Regions from separate parts of the Polaribacter staleyi genome, predicted to be linked through region 2. Evidence: riboswitches for the same ligand, from Rfam matches in the RefSeq annotation. Region 2 holds a riboswitch; each other region holds the start of a gene.
The links. Region 2 has a riboswitch for cobalamin ahead of nrdG (anaerobic ribonucleoside-triphosphate reductase activating protein). Riboswitches for the same ligand answer to the same signal wherever they lie in the genome.
Positions count from the first base shown of each region.

Region 1: it holds a riboswitch for cobalamin, as region 2 does, so the genes downstream of both, WHD07_RS02275 (TonB-dependent receptor plug domain-containing protein) here and nrdG (anaerobic ribonucleoside-triphosphate reductase activating protein) in region 2, are expected to answer to the same signal.
Region 3: it holds a riboswitch for cobalamin, as region 2 does, so the genes downstream of both, WHD07_RS13365 (TonB-dependent receptor) here and nrdG (anaerobic ribonucleoside-triphosphate reductase activating protein) in region 2, are expected to answer to the same signal.

Region 1 is NZ_CP150665.1:578,859-587,090, forward strand. Features, by position in the region: gene WHD07_RS02250 (ATP-dependent helicase) at 1-661, opposite strand, end outside; gene WHD07_RS02255 (SatD family protein) at 899-1,513, shown strand; gene WHD07_RS02260 (DUF3307 domain-containing protein) at 1,515-2,234, shown strand; gene WHD07_RS02265 (hypothetical protein) at 2,238-2,750, shown strand; gene WHD07_RS02270 (cell surface protein) at 2,822-3,910, opposite strand; gene WHD07_RS02275 (TonB-dependent receptor plug domain-containing protein) at 3,916-5,796, opposite strand; cobalamin riboswitch at 5,828-6,045, opposite strand; gene WHD07_RS02280 (bifunctional adenosylcobinamide kinase/adenosylcobinamide-phosphate guanylyltransferase) at 6,282-6,785, shown strand; gene cobT (nicotinate-nucleotide--dimethylbenzimidazole phosphoribosyltransferase) at 6,792-7,826, shown strand; gene WHD07_RS02290 (adenosylcobinamide-GDP ribazoletransferase) at 7,831-8,232, shown strand, end outside.
Region 2 is NZ_CP150665.1:4,192,458-4,200,689, forward strand. Features, by position in the region: gene nrdD (anaerobic ribonucleoside-triphosphate reductase) at 43-1,833, opposite strand; gene nrdG (anaerobic ribonucleoside-triphosphate reductase activating protein) at 1,837-2,289, opposite strand; cobalamin riboswitch at 2,409-2,608, opposite strand; gene WHD07_RS17385 (DMT family transporter) at 2,725-3,051, opposite strand; gene cysS (cysteine--tRNA ligase) at 3,251-4,729, shown strand; gene yidD (membrane protein insertion efficiency factor YidD) at 4,847-5,080, shown strand; gene lgt (prolipoprotein diacylglyceryl transferase) at 5,165-6,025, shown strand; gene WHD07_RS17405 (DUF6787 family protein) at 6,031-6,342, shown strand; gene WHD07_RS17410 (hypothetical protein) at 6,339-6,608, opposite strand; gene WHD07_RS17415 (CoA pyrophosphatase) at 6,702-7,328, shown strand; gene WHD07_RS17420 (lysophospholipid acyltransferase family protein) at 7,382-8,197, shown strand; gene WHD07_RS17425 (serine hydrolase domain-containing protein) at 8,211-8,232, opposite strand, start outside.
Region 3 is NZ_CP150665.1:3,167,176-3,175,407, forward strand. Features, by position in the region: rRNA gene rrf (5S ribosomal RNA) at 17-126, shown strand; gene WHD07_RS13345 (ISAon1 family transposase) at 300-1,289, opposite strand; gene WHD07_RS13350 (ISAon1 family transposase N-terminal region protein) at 1,276-1,626, opposite strand; gene WHD07_RS13355 (SGNH/GDSL hydrolase family protein) at 1,794-3,038, shown strand; gene WHD07_RS13360 (hypothetical protein) at 3,041-3,169, shown strand; cobalamin riboswitch at 3,838-4,024, shown strand; gene WHD07_RS13365 (TonB-dependent receptor) at 4,124-6,133, shown strand; gene WHD07_RS13370 (YncE family protein) at 6,130-7,266, shown strand; gene WHD07_RS13375 (hypothetical protein) at 7,308-8,232, shown strand, end outside.

The DNA of each region.
Region 1 (8,232 bases), 780 kb from region 2:
ATCTAAAACGATCTTGATATTTTGCCAACGTTTCTGGAAAACGCGCCAATAATTCATTGGTTCTTAACAATAAATCATCAAAATCCATTGCACCTGCTTTAAAACACCTATCTACGTATGCTCTATAAATATTACCAACCTCTGGCCTACTTGCATGTAAATCTGCCTCTTGTAAATCGGCATTATTAAAATAGGCTTTAACAGTAATTAAACTATTTTTAAAAGAAGAAATTCTTCCTAAAATTTGCTTTGGTTTGTATTGTTCTTTATTTAAATTCTTCTCTTTAATAATTGCTGATATTAAACGAACAGAATCTTGCGAATCGTAAATTGTAAAATTGGTTGGAAAACCTAACTTATCTGCTTCGGTACGTAAAATTCTTGCAAAAACGGAGTGAAATGTTCCCATCCACAAGTTTTTTGCTTCACTACTACCAACAACTCCAGCAATTCTTGCCTTCATTTCTTTGGCCGCTTTATTGGTAAATGTAAGTGATAAAATATTAAAAGAATCTACACCTTGCTGCATTAAATGCGCTATTCTGTAGGTTAATACACGTGTTTTACCAGAACCTGCACCCGCAATAATAATCATGGGACCATCTTTTTGAATGACAGCTTGTTTTTGTGCTTCGTTTAAAGAATCTAAATATGTGCTCAATAGTTTGTTTTGAAAGAATTTAAAAACGTGAAATTAACCAAACTATTCGTTTCTAAAAAAGAAGAAGCGTCCTTTTTATCAACAAATTATTTATTAGAATCATCATTATATCTGCTTAAAGGCAGATAAATACAAATATCTGCTTATAGACAGATAATTTAAAATATCTGTTCATAGACAGATAATTTTGCTGTTTAGGATAATAAATGATATCTTAGCTAAAAATTTAGAATAATAATGACAAGTATTTTAACAGGTGATATTATCGATTCTAGAAAACAAGACGATCATTTTTGGTTAAAAACCTTAAAAGAAACGCTGGCTACTTTTGGCGAATCGCCTAAATATTGGCAAGTTTATAGAGGCGATAGCTTTCAGGTAGAAATAAAGAATTGCGAAGACGCATTTTATGCTGCTTTAAAGTTGAAAGCTCACTTAAAATCTACAGAAGATATTGATGTAAGAATTGGTATTGGTATTGGTAAAAAAGAATTTAATATGGCAGAAATTACCGCCTCTAATGGCGAAGCTTTTATAAATTCTGGCTATGCATTTGATACGTATTTAAAAAAGCAAACAATTGCTATAAAAACACCTTGGCAAGAAATTGATGAAGAATTAAATATTGCTTTTGATTTGGCTTTATTAACTATGGATTCTTGGACAAAAAATTCTGCAGAAGTTTTTAAGCTGTCTTTAGAGTCTGAAAATATTACTCAAAAAGAAATAGCGTCTATCTTAGGAATCACTCAAGGACGAGTCAGCGAAAGACAAAAACGTTCTGGTTTTGATGCCATTATGAAACTAGAAAAACGCTTTAGAAAATTAATTCATCAGAAAACACAACTGTAAAATGCTTTTATTTTTAAAATTTTTATTAGCACATATTTTAGGCGATTTTGTTTTTCAATCAGAAAAATGGGTAAAAAACAAAGAAGAAAAGAAAATAAAATCTATAAAACTATACTTTCATATTGGTATTCATGCCTTATTACTATTACTTGTACTTCAATTTAACTTACAAGAATATTGGCTAGCATTTCTGTTCATAATAGGTACACATTGTTTAATAGATCTATTAAAACTGTATCTTCAAACAAAAAACACCCAACGAATTTGGTTTTTTATAGATCAAGTATTACATCTAATTACATTAGGTTTTGCTACGTCTTTTTATGTTGATTTTTCTTTACCAATAGAAAATTTTATCACAGATAAAATCTTATTATTAATTATATTTTTACTGTTAGTTGTTTTTGTTTCGGCAATAGTTATTAAAATTATAATTACCCAATGGAATCCTGAAAGTGAAAAAGAAAATGATGAATCTTTAGCAAAAGCAGGCCGTTATATTGGTATGCTAGAACGTTTGTTTGTATTTACGTTTGTAATTAGTAACCACTGGGAAGCTATTGGTTTTTTATTAGCTGCAAAATCTGTTTTTAGATTTGGAGATTTAACTTCATCAAAAGACAGAAAACTTACAGAATACATTTTAATTGGTACTTTATTAAGTTTTGGCTTTGCTATCTTTTTAGGAGTTCTATATTTGTATCTATTAAATTTACTTTAATTTATGGAAGAAAAATTAATAGCAAGTATTGTGTATATTTTACCTGCTGCAGTAACAGGTTTGGTTAGCTATTATATGTTTAACAAGCTTATAGCTCAACAAAAGCCTAAAAGTAGAATGGAAATTCTAGCTCAAAAAAGCAAAGATACTTTGCCTATAAAATTACAGGCTTATGAGCGTATGTTGTTATTTTGCGAGCGTATTAATCCTATTAAAATTTTAGTTAGAGTAAAACCAATTTCAGAAAACACACAAGATTATTTACAGTTATTAATTGCCAATGTAGAACAAGAGTTTGAACACAACCTAGTGCAACAAATTTATATTTCTGATGATACTTGGACCGTCATATTAGCTGCTAAAAATACTGTTATTAATAAATTAAGGCAAGTAGCAGAAACCTCAAAATCTGCAAATGAATTAAGAGAAAATGTTATTGTTTACTATTCTAAAACACTACCTCCAACAGATACAGCTGTTAGCTTTATTAAGAATGAAGTTAAAAAACTGTTATAAATAAAAAAAACTCCTCTTAGAAAATTCTAAGAGGAGTTTTTAACTAAATTTCCTTTTTCAAAAGATCTTTATTAATTAAAATATATTTTAGAAGCTCCTAAACCTACAGGCGAGCTATATACTACTTCTTTTGTAGATAAATCTGTCACTATTAATTTACTTAGCGCAGTAAAACTATAACTAGTAGTAAATAACTTATTATCTTTAACTGACATACCATAAATATTACCTGTAGCAATACCATCTGTAGCAAGTGTTGTATCGTTTTCATTAATAGTAAATACTTTTTGCTCTGATCCCATGTAATAGTAAATTTCTCCATTTACATAAGACATTTGTGATGCTCTTTCATTATCACTAAATTCAATCTCCTTTGTTATTGTATTATTACTAAGGTTGATAAATGAAATTGAAGAAGTTGTATTTGTTAACACTGCATAATCTGGCGCACCTCCATAAGTTAAAGGTTTCCCTTCAGATAATACAATTAAATTCCCTGAAACATCAAAAATTAATTCATCTGGGTTATCTTTTACAATAATTTTCTCAACAGTATTATTAGCTGCTAAATCTACAATTGAAATAATATTATTAGAAGACCATGCACCTTTATGAGAAACATATAATTTATTGTCTTTTGCAAGAATTCTCTCTACACCATTATCTAAAGAAATCGTTGTACTTTCTATTGTATTTGTCGCTAAATCTATTACTGCTAAATAGTCGTCAGTGATATCAGAAGGATTTCCCCAGTTAGTTATATATCCTTTACCATTAGCAGTTGCCATGTATCTAGGATTATTTAAACCTGTATTAATTTCTGTTATTTTTTCAAAAGTATATCTATCTGCAACAACAATTGTATTCACATCATTTAAAATAATATAAGCTTCTGTATCTGTAAAAGATATAGACTGAATTAAACCACCCAATTGTGCATTATTAACACCCGTATAGATAAAATTAGTTGCTAATCTATTTAAATTTTCATTTACATAAGAAATAGAACCATCTTTATTACCAAATCCTCCTTCTGCACTTACAATAATTCCGTCTTTATAATTACCTGTAATTTCTGGAAATTCTTCGTCATTATTAGAACATGATGTAAAAACTAAACTAATTATGAATAGTTTAAAAATTGATTTTGTAATCTTCATTTGTATTAAAATTTATAGTTTATATTAATATTGTAATTTCTACCAGGCATAGGACGTAAGTTTGAAAAATAATACACATTATTAAATATATTATTTACTTTAAAACCTATTTTTATTTTATTCTTTTTATTTTCAAACACCTTAAAATCGCCACCAAAATTGGTAACATTTAAAGATTCTAAGGAGTAAAAATCTAAATTAATTTCATTTGTATACACTTTACTTTGATATAAATGCTGCATAAAAAAAGAAATTTTCTTATACTCATAATCTAAATTAAAGTTTAATAAATGCTTAGGTGCATAAGGTAAAAACGTATCTGTTTCCTTGTTTTTTGCTAACGTAAACGTATAATTCGTAGAAAAATTAAAAGAATGTTCATTAATTTTTTTAGATAATTTAACAGCTGTTTCCGCTCCGCTATGCGTAACATCACCTACATTTCTTGGTCTCCATAAATTAGATGCTGCAGTAGGTAACCATAAAATTTTATGCTTTAAATGAATATAAAAAAGTGATGTAGTAATTGCTATATTTTTTTTCTTAAAAGAAGCACCAATTTCTCCTTGTACAGATTCTTCTGGTATTAAATCTAAATTACCAACAACTGGCCAATACAACTCATTAAAAGTTGGTATCCTGTAATTTGTAGATACATTTGCCTTTAAGGCTAAATTATCTGTAATTTCCTGCTCTGCAGCAACGGATACTAATAATGGAACTTCAAAATCTGAATTAGACTCTTTTCTAAAGTTAATTGCCGTTGTTAATTTCTCTGTTGGCTTAAAAGTAACTTTAGCTATACCAGCAAACAATGTTCTTTTTTTTGAAAAAACCTCATTAGTAGTACCTCTGTTTTCATCATAAATTAACGATGTTTCCATTTTTAAATAATTAGAAAAACGATATTTTAAATTATAATTGATGTTATAATTTTTTGATTTTCCAAAAACATAATCTGTAGCATTTTTATCATCATAATATCGATACTCTTGTGTTAAGTAAGCCACGTTTAAGGTTTGTGTAAAATTAGAAAAAGAGTATTTCCATTTTAATAAATTCCTTTGATTAAAATCCTCATTTCTTTCGCTGCCTGCAGCAGGATTTGGTAATCCATCAGAAAATAAACGATCTCCATAATAACCTGTTGTATAAAAATACAGTTTGTTTTTACTAGAGAACTGATATCCTAAACTAAAGTTTACGCCATAATTTTTATAAACTCCATTTTCGTTTTTCAACAAACTACCGTCACTATTTTTATATCGAGTATCAATAAATGTATAATCATTATCAGAATAATTTAATGTTGCAGCAAATTTTACAGCCCATTTTCCTGTTCCAACATTGGCTTTAAAAAAATTAGAAGTCGTATTAAAACTTCCGTAAGAAGAAAACAAATAAAAATCTTTATGTTTTTTAAATGATAAATTATCATTTAAATGCACAGTACCACCAATAGCACCAGAACCATAATCGATACTTCCTCCACCACTATGAACTATAATTTCATCAGAAATACTTGCAGACAAAGAGTTAAAATCTGTTTGACCACTTCCTACTGCGTTGATAGAAATTCCATTCCATAATACTGCTGTATTCGATGCAGAAGTACCTCTAAAACGAGCAGTACTTACACCTCCATTACCATAATCTCTTAAAGAAATAGGGCTATTGTATCTTAATAAATTAGTAAGGTTTATTGGGTTTTTAATAATTTGACTAGTAACTATTTTTAGTTTTTTTAGTCCAAGTATTTTATGTTTTTGCTCTTTTTTTGCTATAACAACAATTTCTTTTAACTTATTTGCAATCGTATCCTTTTGAGCAAACGCAGTGTTAGCACAACAAAGTAAAAACAAAAAAGATAAAATATAATTCTTCATAACAACCTGACCTTTATCCCGAAAGCTTGTATTTATTTTTATAAATTAGGCAGGTCTCCTGGCTTGTTACCTGTTATAGACCTTCCCAACAAAAATGTCAGTGGTAAAGAATTAATAACAGCTCTAAAAAGAGGTTTCGAAAAAATGATTCGAAACAAACATACAGTTGCGGGAACAGCTTCGGTTTTTCACCGAATTCCCTTTTAATTTGTTCTCAGAAAGAACAAAACCTTAATTTTTAGCAAATGTAAATTATTTTTAAGTATTGCAATACTTATACTTTATAAACTTTTTTGTTTAATGCATTAGATATTTTAAAATCTATAAAAGGTAATTTTTTAGACAACTATTTTATTCCATTTACCAAAGCAGGTATCAAACAAAATACAATCATTCTTAAAAAAAAAGAAACTTGAATACTATTAAAGATATTCTTTCCTTTTTTAAAAAATGTTTCTAACCTTTGTGTTTATATTTTTTAAATTATGATTCATTATATCTCAGGAGGAGAAAGATCTGGTAAAAGTAGTTATGCTCAAAAAATAGCGGAAGACATTTCTAAAAACCCTTTTTATTTGGCAACTTCTAGAATTTGGGATAAAGATTTTAAAGCAAGGGTAGACAAACATATTTCTGATAGAGATGAACGTTGGACAACCATTGAAGAGGAAAAAAATATTAGTGCCGTTATCCCTGATAAATCTACAGTTGTTATTGACTGCGTTACTTTATGGTTGACAAATTTTTATGTTGACACAAAATACGACGTAAAAGAATCTTTAAAATTAGCCAAACAACAAATAGAAAAACTGGTAGAAATTGATGCTCACATTATCATTATTTCTAACGAGATTGGTATGGGATTACATGCTACCACAGAATCTGGAAGAAAATTTACAGAACTACAAGGATGGGTAAATCAATTTATTGCTAAAAAAGCTGACAAGGCTACTTTTATGGTTTCTGGACTGCCTTTAAAACTAAAATAAAACAAGATGTCAAAAATAACTGCACTTTCTAAAGAGATTGAAACAGCACTTCAAAGAAAAATAGACTTTAAAACAAAACCTATAGGTTCTTTAGGTATGTTAGAAAATATTGCCATTAAAATAGGTCGTATTCAAAACACGTTAACACCAAAAATTACAGCACCAAGTATTGTTGTTTTTGCTGGTGATCATGGAATAACAAAATCAAAAAAAGTAAGTCCATATCCACAAGAAGTAACACAACAAATGGTGTTTAATTTCTTAAACGGAGGCGCAGCAATTAATGTTTTTTGCAAACAAAATAAAATCAACCTAAAAATTGTTGATGCTGGTGTAAATGCCAATTTCGATGAAAATAAAGAATTAATTTCTGCTAAAATTGCAAAAGGAACCAAAGATTTTTCTTTAGAAAAAGCCATGACAACATTACAATGTAAAGCTGCTTTAGAAAAAGGAAAAGAAATTGTAAACAATTTATTTCAAAATAAATGCAACACCATTGGTTTTGGAGAAATGGGCATTGGTAACACTTCTTCTGCTGCACTTTTAATGAGTTATTTTACAAAAATTGGTATTGAAAACTGTGTTGGTAAAGGAACTGGTTTAGACAATGAAGGATTGCAACAAAAAAAGAATGTTTTAACAGAAGTATACCAAAAGCATATTAAAAATATAGACTCGCCAACAGAGGCACTCGCTACTTTTGGTGGTTTCGAAATTGTAATGATGGCAGGTGCTATTTTAGAAGCTGCCGCTTTAAAAATGACAATTTTAATTGATGGTTTTATTGTAACATCAGCATTATTAGCCGCAAATGCTATCGATAAAAATGTTTTAGACTACTGTATTTTTACGCATTCATCTGGAGAACAAGGTCATCAAAAAATATTAGATTTTTTAAAGGTAAAACCTATTTTAAATTTAGGTTTACGCTTAGGAGAAGGTACTGGAGCTGCTGTTGCACTACCAATTATACAATCTGCAACACTATTTTTAAACGAAATGGCAACTTTTGAAAGTGCCAATGTAAGCGAAGCTTAAACCTATGAAAAAAGAATTTCATTATTTTTTAACTGCCATTTTATTTTTTACAAGAATACCATGCCCTAAATGGGTGGGCCATTCGTCTGAAATGCTAAATAAAAGTAACCGTTACTTTTCTTTAGTGGGTATTTTAGTAGGCGCTATTGCTGCACTTATTTACTACTTAGCTACTTTTATTTTTACCCCAGAAATTGCCATTATTCTAAGTATGATTGCTTCTATTTGGACTACAGGAGCTTTTCATGAAGATGGTTTTGCAGATAGTTGCGATGGTTTTGGTGGTGGTTGGACTAAAGAAAAAATATTACTAATCATGAAAGATTCTAGATTAGGAACTTTTGGTGTTATAGGATTGTTTTCTATTCTTATTTTAAAGTTTTCTGCAATACAAACACTCTGTGTA
Region 2 (8,232 bases):
GTTTCATCAAAATAAATGAAACTCATTCCTTATCTAGGGGCATTATGACGCTTTAGCGTTTTGTAAATGATAAAACCTTAAATCGTGTTCATTTTGTCTTTCAGAACTAAAACTAGAAACACGTTTTAAGTACCCAATTACTCGCGTACCATAATCTATATCTTTAGAGCTGCAAGAGCTACATTTTACAAGTGTTTTTTTATCAATATGACCACATTTATTACAAATAGTTATTTTTACATTAAAGCAAAAATAATTACCACCGGCTAATGCTGTGGCCTCAATTAATTTTAAAAAGCCATTTTTATTAGGAGCCTCTTCTAAATTTAAATGAAGAGCAGAGCCACCATCTAGGTATTTTATAATATCTGTGCCATGTAAAATTATTTTATCTAAAGAATTTATCGAATTATTTTCTACAGGGTAGAAATAAGAATTGTAGCAATCTCTAGGTACAAATAAACCATCTTCTTTGTCCCATTTTGCATTTTTTACACCTAAATTTTCTGCAGGTACAAATTCCGTATTAAATAAATAGCCATATTCTTTTTTGGCTTCTTTATTGGCATCATAAATTATTTTGAGCTGTTTTGCTACAAAATCTTTATAAACAGTGCTATTTTCGGCTTTTATACCTTGGCTTTCTGCAGCTTCTACCATACCATTTATGCCAATGGTTAAAAACTGTTTGTCTAGAGATATAAAACCAGCATCATAAACAGGCAGCATTCCGGCATTTTTATATTCTTCAATTAACTTTCTGTAGGCTATTTGGTATTTTTGAATTTTATTTATTTCTGTTTTAAGATCTTTTCCTTGCTGTATTAAGCGATTCATGTTTAGTGTAATAACGTTTATAGAGCCTGTAGAAACGCCACCTGCACCCAAAGAATAGCTAAAAGTATTGTCGCTAATTTCATTTCTTAATCGGCAACAAGAAGCCAAACTATCTGCGCTTTCAGATTGATAGATAAAAAATGAATTTCCTTCACTTAACTCAGTGGCGCACATATTGGCAAATTCAGTATCTACAGGTTTGCCTTTTTTTACAAGCATTGCAGCGGTAACCACAGGAAAGGTTAATACAGCTTTTTCTCTTTCTTTATTAAACCATTTCATAAAAAATAGTTGTAATTTTTTAAGACTTTCCCATTGCGGTTTTGTCATGTCAGGAAAAACAAACTCACCAAATAAGCTGTCAAAATATTTTTCATCGTATAAAGAGATATTCCAAAAAACAGATTGATAACCTCTTGCAGCAGCAGGCTGATTAATTGCATAAACCGCATGTTGTAAATGATTAGAAACTGTTTTGGTGTTAGAATTTAGGTAATCGTTTCCAAAATCTTTTCTAGCAAAATAATCAAAATACAATAAAAATTCTACAGTTGCCAAAGCACCTGCAAATTGAGAGCTAATGGCAAAGACAAGGTTTACAAATTCGCCACAATAACTCTCTAAATGTTGTGGTGCTTTACTTTCACCTCCAAGCTTGGTAAGTCCGTCAAATAAAAATGGATACATACTAATAGAAGTGCAATAAGGTTTTAAAGAGGTTTCATCATGTACATAAATTTCATGAGCTTCTATTTGCCTTACATATTCATTGGCCAAATTTTTATCAAATAGTTGTTCAATTTTATTTTTTACCAATTGCCTATTTACCTGAACGTTAATATCCTTATTTAGTTCAGCTTCCATAGTAGCTATGTTTTTAGAAGAAACATTGGCGTTGGCGTCTATTTTAGAGCCATCAGCAGCATTGCTTGCATTAATGTAATTCTGAATAAAATTAATTTTTTGGTTTACCTGTTTTTCCGTTAATCGAATCATAGCTTAATAGTTTTTTAAGAATAAATGATTTAAATTTTTATTTGTTTGTACTTCTATAAATTGCTGATTGGTATCAGGTTTATCTAAGCCTCCTTTTTTGGCAATCCATTTGCCGGTTTTAATCCAAGTTAGGTGTTGTAGTAAATTTTTATCAATATGTTCCTTACCTGTATAAAGGCATGTTTTGTATCCTTCTTTTTGGGCGTATTTTAAATAATCTATGAGTTCTTTTTGATGCCATTCTCCACCCATAAATAAAACACAACTTGCAAATCCTTTATATTTTAGTAATGTTTGTTTGTATAATTTTATAGAAAGTTGTTGTCCGTTTTCTTCTTTCCATAAAATAGGAGAATGACAACCTTTGCAGCGAATTTTACATCCACAAATGCTAAAACAAATACTGATTTCACCAGGCACTTCTTGTAGTACAACCTGAATGCTAGAATAATTCATTTTCATTAATAATATAACCAATAAGGCTTACTTATTGATGGTTTAAAATGTGTCAAAAAAGGTACGATAACCCAATGGTATAAGTAGATACATCGTGCCATAACTTTTATCCCGAAAGTTTGACTAATTAGAAGTTGGCAGGTCTTCTGACTTACTCTGGTTTTTACGTCTTCCCGTTTATAAATAGATAAACAGTGACAAAGAATGTAAAACTTTTAATAGAGCTTACAGCTGCGGGAACAGTATAGGTTTTACACCTATTTCCCTTTTAATTTTAACAATTGATATTGTTATTAAAACCAAATTCTATTCAAATTTAAAAATCATTTACCTTTTGTGTCTAATATTTAGAAGAACTTATTAGCTACTTATAAACATATTTATAGGTAATAAGTTTTAGGATTGTAAGAGTATAGAAAACAAAGAAATTTGTTTTTAATGAGACACTACTTTTAAACCAATTATAGAAATTATTAAAGTAGAAATAAAAAAAAGACGCCAAAACGTAGCGGGCTCTTTAAATATAAAAATACCTAATAAAACGGTTCCAACGGCACCTATTCCCGTCCAAACAGCATAAGCAGTTCCTATAGGTAATTCTTGTGTTGCTTTTAAAAGGAGCAACATACTTGCAGATAAACATACTATAAAACCAATGTACCAATAGGTAGTTTCGGTACCTGTGCTTTCTTTAGCTTTACCTAAGCAAGCAGCAAAAGCAACTTCAAAAAGTCCCGCTATAATTAATAGTATCCAATTCATTTTAAGATGGGGTTTTATCAATTTTAAAAATTGAAATGTAAATTTAATTATAATTTTAAGAAGTAATTTGTATAAATAAAAGAATAACAATTATATTTTTTTTCAGCGACTTTAAATCTTAGCAAACTTCTAACAAATTCCATTTCGGTATTCTTTTTAAAGTGTCTATCTTTATCGGCTGTAATTAGTCACTTATTTAATGGAATTATACAAAGAAAATCAGCTTAAAGTATACAACTCTTTAACCAAATCTAAAGAGGATTTTAAAACCATAACAGACGGATATGTAGGTATGTACGTTTGTGGTCCAACGGTTTATAGCAACGCACATTTAGGTAATGTTAGAACCTTTATGTTTTTTGATGTTGTGTATAGATATTTACTACATTTAGGCTATAAGGTGCGTTATGTACGTAATATTACCGATGCTGGCCATTTAGAAAATGATGCAGATGAAGGAGAAGACAAAATTGCAAGAAAAGCACGTTTAGAACAAATTGAACCCATGGAAGTTGTACAACGTTACACGGTAGACTTTCATGATGTTTTAAAAAACTATAACTTTTTACCACCAAGTATAGAGCCAACTGCAACAGGTCATATTGTAGAGCAAATAGAAATGATTAAAGAAATCATAGAAAAAGGTTTTGCGTATGAGGTAAATGGTTCTGTATATTTTGATGTGCATGAATACAATAAAAAAGAAAACTACGGAATTCTCTCTGGTAGAAAAGTAGAAGATTTACTACATAATACAAGAACTTTAGATGGGCAGTCTGACAAGAAAAATCCGCAAGATTTTGCACTTTGGAAAAAAGCCGATGAGAAACATATTATGCGTTGGCCTTCTCCTTGGAGCGATGGTTTTCCGGGGTGGCACTTAGAGTGTTCTGTAATGAGTACAAAATATTTAGGCGAAAGTTTTGATATTCATGGTGGTGGAATGGATTTAAAATTTCCGCATCACGAATGCGAAATTGCACAATCTAAAACTTGTAGTGGCGTAACGCCTGTAAATTATTGGATGCATACAAATATGCTTTCTTTAAATGGGCAGAGAATGGCAAAATCTACAGGGAATTTTATTTTACCTAATGAAATTTTAACAGGAGAAAACACTATTTTGCCAAAAGCATTTTCTGCAAGTGTGGTTCGTTTTTTTAATATGCAGGCCAATTATAGAAGTATTTTAGATTTTTCTGGAGATGCATTAGAAGCATCAGAAAAAGGACATTCTAAATTGATGGAAGCTGTTAATTTCTTAGATAAGATTGAATCAGGTAAAACATCTACTTTTGATGTGCAAAAATGGAAAAAAGATTGTTATGCAGCAATGAACGACGATTTTAACACACCAATGTTAATTCCGCAATTATTTGAAGCGGTAAAGGTTGTTAATCAAATTAAAGAACATAAAGCAAGTTTAACGGCAGTTGATTTAGCTGAATTTAAAACAACGTTTAACGCATTTGTTTTTGATGTTTTAGGGTTGATGAATGAAAATTCTCAAGACAATTCAGAAAAAATAAATGGCGTTGTAGAATTGTTAATTAAATTAAGAAAAGAAGCAAGAGAAAATAAAGATTGGGCTTTGTCAGACCAAATTAGAGATGAACTAATTGCATTAGGAATTCAACTAAAAGATGGTAAAGAAGGTACTTCTTTTATAATAAATTAAAAAGGTAATTACGAATTATGAATTTCAAGTTTTTGAGTGTAATTGTCATTTCGAAAGAGAAACGATTGAGAAATCTCTTAATCTAGATTTATTCATTTAATTCATAAATTTTAATCATTGAAAAAAATATTGTCTTTTCCATTTATATTGTTGGTTCGTTTTTATCAAGCCGCAATTTCACCATTTACACCAGCTACTTGTAGATACAGTCCTACGTGTTCACATTACACAATTGAGGCGTTACAAAAACATGGTCTATTTTCTGGTGGATGGTTAGCCTTAAAGAGAATATTTAGTTGTCATCCTTGGGGAGGAAGTGGGTATGATCCTGTTCCAGAAAAGAAAGAATAATAATTGTCACCTCGAGCGCAGTCGAGAGGTTTATAGTTAATAATTAGGTCTCGACTGCGCTCGACCAGACATAGAAATTAAAATATGAGCTTTTTAGCAATTACATGGAATCCTTCAATAGGAATAGATTTAGGTTTTTTTACCGTTCGTTGGTACAGTTTAATGTTTGTAGCAGCATTTTTATTAGGTTTAAGACTGATGAAAAAAATCTATGTAGAAGATAAAATTCCAGAAGAAAAACTAGACGTATTATTTATGTATGTCTTTGTATCTATGCTTGTTGGTATGCGTTTGGGAGATGTATTTTTTTACAGTTGGTCTTATTATCAAAATCATTTATTAGAAATATTTTTACCAATTAAAGAAAGTGCAAACGATTCTTTATTTGGTATTATAAAAGGATGGAAATTTACAGGATTTACTGGTTTTGCTAGTCATGGTGCAGCAATAGGAATTCCTATCGCTTTATATTTTTACGCAAAAAAACACTTACAAAAACCGTGGTTGTTTATTTTAGATAGATTGGCAATTATGGTTGCTTTGGCAGGTTTCTTTATTCGTTTTGGAAATTTTTTCAATTCAGAAATTTATGGAAAAGAAACAGGTTCTAGTTTTGGTGTTATTTTTAAAGCAGCAGGAGAAACAGTACCAAGACACCCTACACAATTATATGAAGCGTTTAGTTATTTAGCTTTGTTTTTTGTGATGTGGCATTTGTATTGGAAAACAGATAAGAAACAACAAACAGGTTACCTTTTTGGTCTTTTTATGGTAGTACTTTGGTCTTTAAGATTCTTTATAGAGTTTTTAAAAGAAGCTCAAGTAGACGGACGTGAAGATTGGGTGTTTAATTCATTAAATACAGGGCAAGTTTTAAGTATACCTCTAGTTTTAATAGGTTTATGGTTAATGTTTAAGAAATCCAAACAAACGGCAAAACAATAAACTTTATGGAAAAATTAAGGCAACGTTGGGGAGTAAAGAATAATTGGTCTATTATAGCTATAATTCTAGTTTTTTCTATAAATGGGTCTTTTGCTACTTGGGTTGCAAAACCTTTAACCAGTTTTATAGGGCTTTCGCAAGAAACAACAAATCCTTGGGTATTTTGGCCTTTAAGAATTATGTTGATTTTCCCTATTTATCAAGCTACACTTCCTTTAGTTGGTTGGGTATTTGGGCAATTTAAATTCTTTTGGGCTTTTGAGAAAAAGTTTTTAGGTAGATTGGGCTTGGGCTTTTTATTTAAAAAAGAGAATTAGAATTCTATAATTTTTTCTACCTTTTCTTTGTTAAATACATAAGAGTATATCCACATTATTGTAAAAGTTGGTACAACATCTAAAAAAGGAACTGCTTCTTCTATAAAACTAATTATTGCGGCTACTTTACCTTGTTTGCCTTTATACATTTTGGTCATTAAGTATCCAGATAGCGGTGCCCAAATTACGTCTAAAAAGGGTATAGGAATAATACCAATAATATCTAATACAATACTTAAAATTAATTTTTTATATTTCTTATTCATGTTTATTTTTAACTAAGATAAAACAAAATTCTTGCCAAAAACCATTGATTTAAAAGTGAAATTGATAATTTTGTTAAAATTAAATGTTTATCCGTGAATTTTAATGATTTTAAGAATAAAATAACGAAACTTAAAACGAGTAAGTTGGGCGGATTAAATGCTCAATTTAAATTAGCGCCTAAAATGCGTCTAAAATATGATGCAGATAAAATAATAGCAAACAACCCTAGAAAAGCAGCTGTTTTGGCACTTTTTTATCCCAATATAAAAAATGAAACTTGTTTTTTACTCACCTTAAGAGCAAGTTATAAGGGCACGCATTCTGCACAAATAAGTTTTCCAGGGGGAAAGAGAGACAAGACAGATAAAAACCTCAAAAAAACAGCCTTACGAGAAACTTTTGAAGAAGTAGGTGTGGCAGAAACATCAATAGAAATAATACGAGAGTTAACAGATGTTTATATACCACCAAGTAATTTTTTAGCAACCCCTTTTTTAGGCTTTGTAAACCAACGACCTAATTTTAATTTAAATTATGAAGTTGATAAAACCATAGAGGTTTTGGTAAGCGATTTGTTAAATGATACAAGTTTTACTTCAATTAAGATGAATACTTCTTATATGGATAATATAGAGGTACCTTGCTTTAAATTAGAAGATTATGTGGTTTGGGGTGCAACAGCAATGATGCTTTCAGAAATTAAAGAACTCTTAAAATAGCTTCTTTCTTATTTGTTTTGTAAGTTTGTTAAAATAACTAAAAATAATTTAGAATGCCTTTATTTAAAAGGAACCCATTTGGTCATATTTTGATTTTGAAAAAATGGCTTATAAGAATTTTTGGAATTGTTTCTCACGGTAGATACCGTAAATTCAATAACCTACAAATAGAAGGTTCAGAAAACCTTAAAAACTTGCCAGATTCTGGAGTTTTATTTATTTCTAACCATCAAACTTATTTTGCAGATGTGGCAGCAATGTATCATGTTTTTAACGCTACTTTAAGTGGTAGAGATGATTCTATTAAAAATATTGGATATATCTGGAAACCAAAATTGAATGTTTATTTTGTTGCGGCAGGAGAAACCATGAGAGCCGGATTATTACCTAAAATATTTGCTTACATGGGATCTGTTTCTATAGAAAGAACTTGGAGAAGTGGAGGTAAAGATGTAAAAAGACAAGTAAAAAACTCTGATATTTCTAATATAGGAAAAGCAATAAAAGATGGTTGGGTAATTACTTTTCCGCAAGGTACAACAACTCCTTTTAGACCCATTAGAAGAGGTACTGCTCATATTATTAAAACATATAAGCCTGTTGTAGTGCCAATTGTAATTGATGGTTTTAGACGTTCTTTTGATAAAAAAGGATTGAATATTAAGAAACGAAATGTTTTACAGTCTATGGTTATTAAAGAACCATTAGAAATAGACTATGAAAATGAAACGGTTGCAGAAATAGTAACTAAAATTGAGTATGCTATAGAACAGCATCCTTCATTTTTAAAAGTCTTATCTGTAAAAGAGTTAGCAGAATTAACGAAAGAGGAAGAAGAGCTAAATAAGAAAAGAAAATTTTGGAGCTAAGGAGTGTTTAAATTTAGTTAATAACATTATTTATT
Region 3 (8,232 bases), 1.0 Mb from region 2:
CTTAGAACTAAAATCTTAGGGTGGTTATAGCATTGGGGCTCACCTCTTCCCATCTCGAACAGAGAAGTTAAGCCCAATAGCGCCGATGGTACTGCATTTATGTGGGAGAGTAGGTCGCCGCCTTTCTTTAATACGGACTAAAGTCCGTATCTTTAAACCTCATATCTTACGGTATGAGGTTTTTTTTATGCTCTATAATGAAGCTTATATTAGCATTTTACAGAATCAAGAATAGCTACACTTGAATCTTTAGACTATTATAGGTTTGGGTCAAGTCAAAAAGTTGTGGGATTTAAAAATTACGCAAAAATGGTGCTAAGTCTAAATAAGAAAAAATCCACATTCCTTACGCTTCTGAATTGGGTTCTAAAGTCTTTAATTTTAGCATTGAATGATTCTGCTGATGCATTTGTACTTCGATTATCAAAATAGTTTAAGATATTTTGATAATGTATCGACATCGTTCTAGCTATCGTGCTGAAGCTTTTAAACTGTGCCTGTCTTACTTTTTCATCCCATTTAGCAAGTCTTATAAGTGCTGATGTTTTATCTTTAGTGTTATTGAATATCCAATATAGATTTTGGCATAATTTGTATGCTTTCTCTATATCAGGATATTTTTCAAACAGTATTTCTGCTCTTATAGATTGATTTTTAGTCCATTTACTACTTGATTTATATAATAGATATCTGCTTCTAGCTAATAGTTGTTTGAGTGTATCTCCATTAGGTAATAATTTTGGGGTGTATTTTAAAGATTTACTTCTGGTAATTTCAATGGCATCATTCTCAGTATCAATCGCTTCCCATCTATGTTTAATTCTTATTTCTTGCAGTGCATCTAATGCTAATTTTTGCACATGAAAACGGTCTATTACTAAGGCAGCGTTTGGAAAGGATTTCTTGACTATAAGGCCCATATTACCCGCCATATCCAAGGTTACTTCCATAACTTTCTTCCTATGTTTTAAAGGAATTTTGTTGAGTATTTTTATGACAACTTCAGCTTTAGTTCCTTTGATCATGGCTACTATTGCGCCTTTCTTTCCTTTAGCTGATTTATTTGTTATTATGGTATATAAATCACCGTTGGAAAAGGCAGTTTCATCAAGTGATAAGTGAGTCCCTAAATTCTTTGCAAACAATAACCAATCTGTTGCGTGCTTCTGTTGATCCCAAGCTTTAAAATGACTTAAATAATCTTTATACTGTCTTTGTAAACTTCTAGGATTTACCCCGTAGAAATTAGCTACAGTACTTGTGCTAGTAGCGTTATTACTGACTGATATCTTTTAAAAAAGCAGCAAATTCACTAGTTACTCTAGTGCCTTTTGCTACTAATTGCCAATCTCTTGTAACTACTTTTTTAGAATTTTCCTCAACCCAACGTCGTCTAATAACATGTAGAAAAACGTTTTTACCTCGAATTGGAAAATCTTGAATAGTCGCTTCAGGAAAAAAGCCTTTAGAATTTAATTTAAGTGCTTTGAATTCTTCAGGAATCGTATTTAATTCTGTGAAATGGAAATGGAGTTCTCCATTTTTAAATTCGTGTTTCGTTAATTTAAAATAGTCAACAAGAATTTCTGGTAATAATAGTTTTGTTAGTTCAATTGAAGTATTCAAAATAGAGGTTTATTAGAAAGCAAAGTTCATGCTTTTTAATTTACTCCACAACTTTTTGACTTGACCCTTATTTGTACTGTCTTTTTTAAATCTAGAATAGATAGTACCCTTTTTTATATTATAAAAACTTATTTCTTTATTTTTACAATAAATAATCATCATTTAAAATGAAAAATAGCTTCCAAAGATTCATATTACTAATAGCACTCATTTATAGTACATATACTATATCTCAAGAAATACCAGTATATAAAAACGGAGATAATGTGGTTTTAATAGGAGACAGTATTACACATGGAGGTTTGTATCATGCTTTTTTACAATTTTTTAATGCCACACAATTCCCTAATCAAAAAGTAAATTATTTTAATGGAGGTATATCTGGTGATGATGGTTCTGGAACTTTATTAAGGCTAGAAAAAGATATTTTAATTCATAATCCTAATCATGCTATAATTATGTTAGGGATGAATGATGTAAGAGCTCATTTGTTCCCTAAAGACTTTAAAAAGGTTGATGATAAGATGTTAAAGGATCGTAAGGCTGTATTAGAAAAATACATAGCTAACATGTCTGCCATTGCATCTAAGTTAAATGAAAGGGGGGTAAGTATCATATTTATGACACCTTCTATTTATGATCAAACGGTTAAGATTAAGGGCACTAATAATGTAGAACGTAAAAACGATGGTTTGGTGGTTTTTGCTGATGAAATTAAAAAATTGGCAGAGAAGTATAATTCTCCTTTAGTAGACTTGAATGCAGTAATGTTAAAGGCAAACAAGCAAGTGCAAAAGAAAGATAAGACTGCAACCATAATAGGAGTAGATAGAACACATCCTGGTGAATTAGGTCATTTAATTATGGCTTATGAGTTGATTAAAACAGTTTTTCCTGTAAAGTATACTTCTAGAGTAGAGATTGATGTAAAGGCTAAAAAAGTAATAACCTCATATAATTGCGAGGTAAACTTAATAGATGGTACAAAAGAATTTACGGTGTTTGAAAATGCATTACCTTTTGCGCTTCAAGAAAATTTAGCTCCGGCATTGGGTTTAATAAAAGATAGAAAGGAATATACGCAAGAGTTTTTTTTATTTAAAAATTTAAGAGCGGGAGTTTATCAATTAGTTATTGACGGTATTGAAGTAGGTACTTATAATTCTAAAAAATTAAAAAAAGGAATTGATTTGTCTTTAAACGCTAAAACGCCACAATATAAACAAGCTCAAAAAGTGTATGATTGGTGTTTGGGTTATAAAAAAACAAATGAAAAATTGAGAACTTTAGCTTTAATGGAATTTCGTACACTTAGGGATTATCTAGGTGATGATACGATGGAGTCTAAAAAAGCTTTCTTAGAAAAAAAAATGAATCTCAGCGAGGGAAACCTTGGTATCCGTATGGTTTAAAAATGACTAAAGAATATTTCGAATTGCTTCCTAAAAGAGATTCTTTATGGAAAGATTTAAGTAGTATTAGAACCAAAATATACACAGCAAACAAACCTAAAATACATACATATAAGTTAATTAAAGAATAATTTTTTTGATGAGTTTTTAGTATAAAAACGTTTAAAGTATTTTGTTTTATAGTTATTCCAAAATTGAAGCTTTTAAATTTGATTTAAAAGTTGACCTCAAAAACCTATTTTATAAAGCGTTTTTTTGCCAAGATTGATTTTTTAAAGTAATATTCACTGAAAAATAAAGAAATTTTTTTGTGATTTTGGGTTGTTTTTTTTCTTGTTATATAACAACCCGGTTACGGGTTTCCGTAAGCTTTTTTTGTTTTATTGCAATACATTTGAAAAATGTAATTTCAATAAGAAATAATTGTAATAACGAATTGTTTTTAGCTTTTATTTCTTTTTGATACAAATTATTATAGATAATTTAAGGTGTTTGTTTTCTTTACTGTAAAATATAGAAATGAATAAATATTGTTTCTAATTTAAATAACTTTAATGCAACTTCATTTAATATAATTGGCTAGTAAAAAATAGTGTTGGGGGGCAATATTTATACGAGCTAAATTATTTTATTTGAGGTTGTTTTTTTCTTAATTTTTCTTGTTGTAATTTTCTAGATAGCCTGGTATTTTTAATTTAATATATTAATGTAGCTTGTTTAATAAGAATATAAATGTGTAATTAAAAATAAAGCATAAAACTGCATTGTCAATTAACAAATTGTAGATAAATTTGTATCATATTTTTTAACTAAGAATGGTTATCGGGTTTAAAAACTTGATATTAAAATGGGAATCTAGTGTAAATCTAGAACTGTCCCGCAGCTGTAAGCTCTAAAGTTGAAACTCGAATGGTCACTTTTCGAAAGAATGGGAAGACCGGGTGGATGGAGTAAGTCAGAAGACCTGCCATTTTTTTATAATTCATTAAGCTTTCGAGGATTGAAGCTAGAATTAGGAGCCTATCTATCTAAAATTTGGATACGTAGTACTTTTCTTATTCTATCCTCTTACGCAAAATTTAGGTATGAGGACTTCTTTTTTACACTCTTTTTTGTTTATTTTCTTTATTATATGTTGCTATAATTCTAATTTTTTATATGCCCAAAAAATTGATTCAATAAATGCCGTACAGCTTAAAGAAATTTTTTTAATTACCAATAAAGAGAAATTAAAAAAGCACTTTTCTCCTATTTCTGTTCAGACTTTAACAGGAAAGTCTTTAACGCGTTTAAGTAATTCTAGTGTTGCAGATGCTATTCGTTTTTTTAGTGGAGTTCAGTTAAAAGATTATGGAGGAATTGGCGGTATTAAAACCATAAATGTGAGAGGTATGGGATCACAACATACAGGGATTTTTTATGATGGTGTTCAATTAGGAAACGCACAAAATGGGCAAATAGATTTAGGGAAATATTCTGTACAAAACATGGAAGCTGTATCGTTATACCAAGGTCAACGATCAGATTTAGATCAATCCGCTAAATCCTATGCTTCTTCAAATAGTATTTATTTAAAGTCTAAAACACCTCAATTTTTAGATGGTAAACGTAGTAATGCAAATGTTAGTTTAAAAACAGGATCCTTTGGCTTGGTAAATCCTTCTGTAAATGTAGATTTTAAAATTAATAATCAATTAAGTGGGCGTATTAGTACAGAGTATCTTAATGCCAATGGTAAATATAAATTTAGATACACTAACGGTAGCTATGATACAATAGCAACACGTAATAATGCAGATATTGAATCTTTTAGAGCGGAAGTCTCTGTGCATGGTGCACAAGGTATTAAGAATGGGTGGAATGTAAAACTATATCATTATGATTCTGAACGTGGATTGCCAGGAGCTATTGTTGCTAATCGTTTTAAGCGTCCACAACGTTTATGGGATCGAAATAATTTTCTACAAGGAGCATTTACAAAGCATGTAAACGATTTCTATTTTTTTGTGTTAAGAGGTAAATATGCTCATAATTATTCTAGATATGTAGATCCAGAAATTATAAAGGTAGACGGGGAATTAGACAACAAATATACGCAAGAAGAATATTATTTATCGATGGTAAATACGTTTCAGGTTTCTCCTTTTTGCAAATTATCTCTAGCAACAGACTTACAAAGGAATACGATGGATGCAAATTTGTATCGATTTTCATACCCTAAAAGAATTACGCTTTTATCATCCTTAGCTGCCGATTTTACTTTTGATAAAGTTCACATACAAGGTAGTTTATTGAGTACTACAGTAGATGAAACGGTACTTTTTTATGAAGCAGCAGAAGATTTGCAGAAATACTCACCTACCATTATGTTGAATTGGCAACCTTTTACTTCTAATAAATTTAGGGTAAGAAGCTTTTATAAAGAAATTTTTAGGCAACCTACTTTTAATGATTTGTATTATACATTTATAGGAAATACCTTTTTAGATCCAGAAGACGCAACTCAGGTAAATCTTGGATTTTCTTATCAAACTGAGTTTAAAAAAGTAGCATTTGATCTTCAATCAGATGTCTATAAAATTTGGATAGACAACAAAATTGTAGCAGTTCCTGGTGCAAATCTGTTCCGTTGGTCTATGTTTAATTTAGGTAAAGTAGAAACTGCCGGAATAGAAACAAATATAAAGGCAATTGGTAGTTTGGGCACAAAATTTAAGTACAGCACCAACCTAAGTTACACGTATCAAGAATCTATTGATGTTACTGCTGGTGTAAATAATTATGGAGATCAGATTCCGTATATACCAGTTCATAGCGGTAGTATAAGTGCTATGATAGATTACCGAAAATTAGAATTGAACTACAGTTTTATTTATACGGGAGAAAGATATAGCCAAAAGGCAAACATTAGTTCTAATTATTTAGATCCGTGGTTTACACACGATTTAAGTTTGGGAAAAACACTCTTATTTAATCAAAAGAAATTAAAAGTTTTAGTAGCAATAAACAATGTATTTAATCAACAATTTGCGGTAGTTAAAAACTTTCCTATGCCAGGGAGATCCTATCGTTTCACTTTAAATTTTATATTATGAAAAAAAGAAAATTAGGTTTGCAAGTTGCATCAGCTTTAGCGGTTGTGTTTTTTTTAAATGGATGTAGAACTGAAGATAATTTCGAAGATTCTATTAAGGTAGAAGTTCCAACAGAACCTTCCTCAAAAATTGAAGGTTTTTATTTATTGAACGAAGGTAATATGTCTATGAATAAAGCGGCTTTAGATTATATGGACTTTGAGACCGGAATTTATGAAAAAGAAGTTTTTAGAACTGCAAACCCAGAAGAAGTTGGTGGTTTGGGTGATGTTGGAAATGATATGGGAATTTATGGTTCTAAACTTTATATAGTTGTAAATGCTTCTAACAAAGTAGAAGTTTTAGATGTAAAAACACGCAAAAAAATTAAACAAATAAATGTTGATAATTGTAGGTATATAAAGTTCTACAAAGGGAAAGCTTATTTAAGTACCTACTTAGGTGTTATTGGAGACCCGAATGCTGCCAATGGAAAAATTATGGAAATTGACACTACAAGTCTTAGTGTTACGCGTTCTGTAAATGTTGGTAGACAACCAGAAGAATTAGTGGTTTATAATGATAAAATATATGTTGCTAATTCGGGCGGTTACAGTCCACCAGATTATGAATCTACTGTTTCTGTAGTTGATATTGCTAGTTTTGAAGAAACAAAACGTATAGAAGTAGGTATCAATCTTCATCGTATGCAAATTGATAGTGAGGGAGATTTGTATGTTTCTTCTAGAGGAGATTATTACGAAACGCCTTCTAAACTTTTTGTGGTTGATACAAATATAGACGAGGTTAAAAAATCGTTTGACATAGCGGTAGGAAATATGACCATTTTTAAAGATATCATTTATATCTACAGCACCGAATTTAGTTATATAACAGGAGAAAATACAATTTCTTATAACAGGTTAGACGCTAAAACAGAAACCATTCTTGAAGACACTTTTATTTCGGATGAAGGTCAGGATCTTATTAAGATTCCGTATGGTATCAAAATAAATCCAGAAACAAAAGACGTTTTAATTACAGATGCTAAAGATTATGTTACTCCAGGACAACTCTACTGTTTTTCATCTGAAGGAGATTTAAAATGGTCTTTAGAAACCGGAGATATCCCTAACAAAATAGTATTTAAATAGTAATAATTATAACCCAAAAATCAAACTTTAATTTCAAAATTATGAACAACTTTTTTAAAAATTTAAAACCAAGTGTCGCTTTTATTATTCCCTGCCTTTTAGTAATTATAATGGCTTCTTGTACTAAAGAAATAGATCTTTATAGTGTTCCGCCTGTAATTGACTTATCTCAAAAAAGTAATAATATTGAAATGTTTATGGGAGAAACCCTTAATTTTTCGGCAACAAAAATGAATGATTCAGAATATGATGAAGAATGGTCTTTAGGAGATAATGTTACATCTTCTCTAGCTACTTATGATTTTATTCCAGAAAAATCAGGTACATATATCTTAACTTATAAATCATCTAATGATGCAGGAGTATTTAGAAATAAATATACAATTAAAGTAAAAGCGGTAATTCGTCCAGTTACTGATGAAAGTAATCTTTATGTAACTAGTTTAATTGATTATTTACCTGCTCCAGGTCAATTTATTAATACCTCTTTAGGGAGTGAAGTAGGAGCTAAAACTATAGAAGGTAAAAAAGGTTTGGTTAGTTTAGGTGGCTGGGGAGGCTCGGTTTCTTATGCTTTTGATCATACGGTAATAAATACAGCCGATAGCAATGATTTAAGGGTTTATGGAAATGCAATGCCAAATTTTGCAGAACCTGGTATTGTTTGGGTAATGCAAGATGAAAATGCAAATGGTATTGCAGATGATACTTGGTATGAAATTAAAGGAAGTGCAGATGATTTAGCCGGTACCATAAAAAAATACAGTGTAACTTATACCAAGCCAGATCCTATAACTGCAGATGTAACTTGGACAGATAGTGAAGGGAATAGTGGTGTTGTAGCAACAAATGTGTTTCATAAACAATCTTATTATCCAGAAGCTGTTACAGAAGATTCTTATACCTTAACAGGGACTATTTTGTCTAGTAATAATATAGATATGAGTAATCCTAGATTTATTACAA